One region of the Vibrio owensii genome, then DNA from elsewhere that is predicted to be linked to it. Evidence: predicted binding sites of a transcription regulator. Region 1 holds the regulator's gene; the other holds the start of a gene.
The links. The regulator CRP, encoded in region 1, controls carbon source genes, mostly activating them, when cyclic AMP is high. The targets are predictions, from matches to a motif close to TGTGANNNNNNTCACA.
Positions count from the first base shown of each region.

Region 1 (2,408 bases):
CAGTGAGTGTGAATCAACTCAATCAGCATGAAGAAGTAAAGCAAGTGAACGACCACCTACGTACAGTAGGCTTCACCATCAACGAGAATGGCGGTGAAGTAAAAGGTACGCCAGAGGTGCTACTAGAGCAATCATCGACCATGGCAGACAAAGTACCAGTGACCTTTACTGAAGGCGTTGAGGTTATTCCTGGAGGCTTCTACGAGTTTGCTAAGCGCTACCCAATGGATAACGGTGAGTTGTACCCAGGATTTGTAGCGGCATCGGCAGATAAGATCTTCGAGAGTACCAACGGGTAGAAAGAATCGAGAACGTGCTACGCACTAGAGATGCGGGAACGCTTCGCTTCGAGAGGTTTGCACTCTGGAGTGTTGAACGTTTCTGCTTCGAAGGTTGGAGTTTGTTGGGATATCAGAACGGGTTATGACCTGTGGATTCGGAAACGCTTCGCTGCGGGAGGTTTTAACTCTCGGAATCTGAGAGGGCTTTATCTCGTAGGACGAAGTCCGCGCTCGGAACACAGTGTTCCCAATTCTCGGCTCTTTGCTTTCCGTTCCCGATTCCAAAAAACAAAAAAGCCACCAAACTTACATTTGGTGGCTTTTAAATTTTTTAAACGTTAATCGAGATTAACGAGTCCCGTAAACAACGATAGTTTTACCGTGCGCAGAAATTAGGTTCTGCTCTTCTAGCATCTTCAAGATACGACCTACTGTCTCACGAGAACAGCCAACGATTTGACCGATTTCTTGACGAGTGATCTTGATTTGCATGCCGTCTGGGTGCGTCATCGCATCTGGCTGTTTAGCAAGGTTCAGAAGAGTCTGAGCGATACGACCAGTTACGTCTAGGAACGCTAGGTCACCCACTTTTTGGCTAGTAACTTGTAGACGACGAGCCATTTGCGCAGAAAGGCGCATTAGGATGTCTGGGTTAACTTGGATAAGTTGACGGAATTTCTTGAAAGAAATCTCAGCCACTTCACAAGGAGATTTAGCGCGAACCCAAGCTGTACGCTCTTGGTCTTCTTCGAATAGACCAAGTTCACCAATGAAGTCGCCCTGGTTTAGGTAAGAAAGGATCATTTCCTTACCTTCTTCGTCTTTGATAAGAACCGCAACAGAACCTTTAACGATGTAGTACAAAGTCTCTGCTTTTTCGCCCGCGTGAATTAGCGTGCTTTTTGATGGGTACTTATGAATATGACAGTGTGAAAGAAACCACTCTAATGTTGGGTCGGTTTGAGGTTTACCTAGAACCATAATATCTCACTTCCTCTGCAGGGTACGCTTGCGCTATCCATATTTTAGCTAAGCCTGAATTGGCCTACTAGAATAAGAGCACTTTTTATATGCTGCAAGCTCTCTTGTGTTTCGGTTAGAAATAGTATCCTTTTTCGAAAACGATTTCTTGATTTTAATCGTGCCATGATTGAGATTTTGTAAGCAAAACTGTGCACATGATCACGGTATGAAAAGTAAACACTCCAGTAGGGAGGTTTTTAGCCAATTTTCCCTGTTTCGATGAGTTGTTGCAGAATCGGCCTTACTATGAGCTCCATTGCAAAGCTCATCTTGCCGCCAGGAACCACAATGGTGTTATGGCGAGACATGAATGAGCCATCAATCATCGCCAGCAAATACGGGAAGTCGACATTCTTGATACCGCGTAGGCGGATCACCACAAAACTTTCATCCAAACTTGGAATGCCTTTGGCGTTAAGTGGGTTAGAAGTATCGACGGTCGGTACGCGCTGGAAGTTGATATGTGTACGAGAAAATTGCGGGGTAATGTAGTTTAGGTAATCGTCCATTGAGCGCACGATTGAATCCATCACCGCTTCTCTTGAGTGACCACGATCGCGTGTGTCACGAACGAACTTTTGAATCCACTCCAAGTTCACAATCGGTACCATACCAATTAGAAAATCGACGTGACGCGCCACATTGACATCGCCATCTACCACGCCACCATGTAAACCTTCGTAGAACAGCACATCGCTGTTTTCTGGCAGATCTTGCCAAGGTGTAAAGGTGCCCGGCATTTGGTTGTATGGAACGGCTTCATCAAAAGTGTGCAGATAGCGGCGCACGCTGCCAGTGCCATCTTCACCGAACTTGCGGAAGAACTCTTCTAGCCCCGGAAAGTCATTGGCTTGTGGGCCAAAGTAGCTGATGTGTTTGCCTTGCTCACGCGCTTTGCGGATTTCGACATCCATCTCTGGACGTGTAAAGCGGTGGAAGCTGTCACCTTCAACCCACGCTGGTTTGACGTTCATCATATTGAACATCTTACGGAAGGCTTCAGAAGTGGTGGTTGTGCCGGCACCGGACGAACCAGTAACCGCAATGATTGGGTGTTTCGCTGACATGACAAACCTTGTCGAAAATTACTTACCTGTAAAGTGC
Region 1 is NZ_CP019959.1:2,137,816-2,140,223, forward strand. It holds gene A9237_RS09750 (DUF1338 domain-containing protein) at 1-299, shown strand, start outside; gene crp (cAMP-activated global transcriptional regulator CRP) at 630-1,262, opposite strand; gene A9237_RS09760 (phosphoribulokinase) at 1,502-2,371, opposite strand.

Region 2 (2,408 bases), 410 kb from region 1:
CTTTACATCGCGTACTAGATCACAAGCCGCCGTTAGCTATACACTTAGCTAACGGCGGTTTTTTTTATTGGCGCAATGCGAATTCTATTGGCTAAAAAGGGTGTGTGATGAACTGGTTTAAGAAAGGACTCAAGCGTTACGACGATTGGTGTAAAGAGATGGGGCTGACGCCTGATCAAAAGCGCAGTTGTGTGCCGTATAAACAAGACCCTGTTCATGAAGACGAGCCTGCTAAAAAAGCAGAGCAAGAGAAACCAAACAATGAAGCTGTTTGATACCCACTGCCATTTCGACTTTGATGTGTTTCAAGAGGATTTTGCTCTCCAAGTTGACCTCGCTCGTGAGCAAGGAGTCGAGCGTATCTTGATTCCTTCTGTCGGGCCGAGTAATTGGGCTCGTATTCAAGCGCTGGCCAATCAATACTCTCACCTTTATTACGCGCTAGGCTTTCACCCCTATTTTCTACAACCGGAGCTTGAGCAGTTTGCCCTAGAACTGGAATCGTTACTTTCCTCGTCCAACCGACAATGCGTTGCGATAGGGGAGTGCGGTTTGGACTTCGCAATAGATGTGCCTGTCGAGCTTCAAGAGCAGGCACTTGAATTGCAATTCGAACTGGCAAGACGGTTCGATCTGCCCGTTATTTTACACAGCCGAAAAGCACATAATCGTCTCATCCAACTGGTCAAAGCTGCCAAGCTTCCTAAAGGTGGCGTATTGCACGCGTTCTCTGGCAGTTATCAGCAAGCAATGGAATGGATTCGATTAGGTTTTCTTATCGGAGTCGGGGGCACAATTACTTACCCACGAGCTAATAAAACTCGCGACGCGATTCAAAGAATATCACTTGAGAATATCGTTTTAGAAACGGACGCTCCGGATATGCCTATAATTGGCTATCAGGGCGAGCCTAATCACCCTTCAAAACTGATTCATGTATTGAATGAGCTGGCTGTGTTGCGCACAGAAAGTAAGCAATCGATTGCCTCTCAGCTATGGGAAAATAGCAATTCGGCCTTCTTTATATGTGAATAAAATCTAAAGATGGTGTTTAAAAGCGAAAACGTTTCCCTTCTTATTGTGAGATAACTCACAAACGGGAGTGAATCAATGATGAATCTTATAAGAAAGTGTGAGGGTGGCATTACTTTAATTGATTCTGCATGAGTATAATTGCCCCCGCTTTATAGCTCCATTTTGTAACACGCCAATAAATAACTTATAAGGAAGTCATAAACTATGAGCCTGTTTATGAGCCTAGTCGGTATGGTAGTGCTTCTTGCTATTGCATTTGCATTCTCATCTAACCGCAAAGCTATCAACTTTAGAACTGTGGGTGGCGCATTTGCTATCCAATTCATCCTTGGTGCATTTGTTCTTTACGTACCTTGGGGCCGTGATCTACTAAACGGTTTCTCTACTGGTGTTTCTAACGTTATCAACTACGGTAACGATGGTTCATCTTTCCTATTCGGTGGTCTTGTTTCTGACAAGATGTTCGAAGTATTCGGCGGCGGCGGCTTCATCTTCGCATTCCGCGTTCTTCCTACACTGATCTTCTTCTCTGCACTGATTTCAGTTCTTTACTACATTGGCGTAATGCAGTGGGTTATCAAGATTCTTGGTGGTGCACTACAAAAAGCGCTTGGCACTTCTCGTGCGGAATCAATGTCTGCAGCAGCTAACATTTTCGTAGGTCAAACTGAAGCACCTCTAGTTGTTCGTCCATTCGTACCAAAAATGACTCAATCTGAGCTATTCGCGGTAATGTGTGGTGGTCTAGCATCTGTAGCTGGTGGTGTACTAGCAGGTTACGCTTCAATGGGTGTTCCTCTAGAGTACCTAGTAGCTGCATCATTCATGGCAGCACCAGGTGGTCTACTATTCGCTAAGATTCTTCACCCAGAGACTGACCAGCCTCACGAAGACATCGAAGAAGCAATGGACGGTGGCGACGACAAGCCAGCTAACGTAATCGACGCAGCAGCGGGCGGTGCGGCTTCTGGTCTACAACTAGCACTAAACGTTGGTGCAATGCTAATCGCGTTCGTAGGTCTTATTGCTCTTATCAACGGTATGCTAGGTGGCATCGGTGGTTGGTTCGGTATGCCTGAACTAACACTAGAACTTATCCTAGGTTACGCGTTCTCTCCACTAGCATTCCTAATCGGTGTTCCATGGGACGAAGCAGTTGTTGCTGGTTCATTCATCGGTCAGAAACTAGTAATCAACGAATTCGTTGCATACTTGAACTTCACACCTTACCTAGGTGAAGGCGCTCAAGTAGTTGCGGCAACTGGTGAAGTAATGTCTGAGAAGACAACAGCTATCATCTCATTCGCACTATGTGGCTTCGCGAACCTTTCTTCTATCGCGATTCTACTTGGTGGTCTAGGTAGCCTTGCACC
Region 2 is NZ_CP019959.1:2,543,893-2,546,300, forward strand. It holds gene A9237_RS27340 (DUF5363 family protein) at 108-275, shown strand; gene A9237_RS11735 (TatD family hydrolase) at 262-1,035, shown strand; gene A9237_RS11740 (NupC/NupG family nucleoside CNT transporter) at 1,240-2,408, shown strand, end outside.
Region 2: the regulator CRP is predicted to act here: its motif matches at 1,080-1,095, upstream of A9237_RS11740 (NupC/NupG family nucleoside CNT transporter).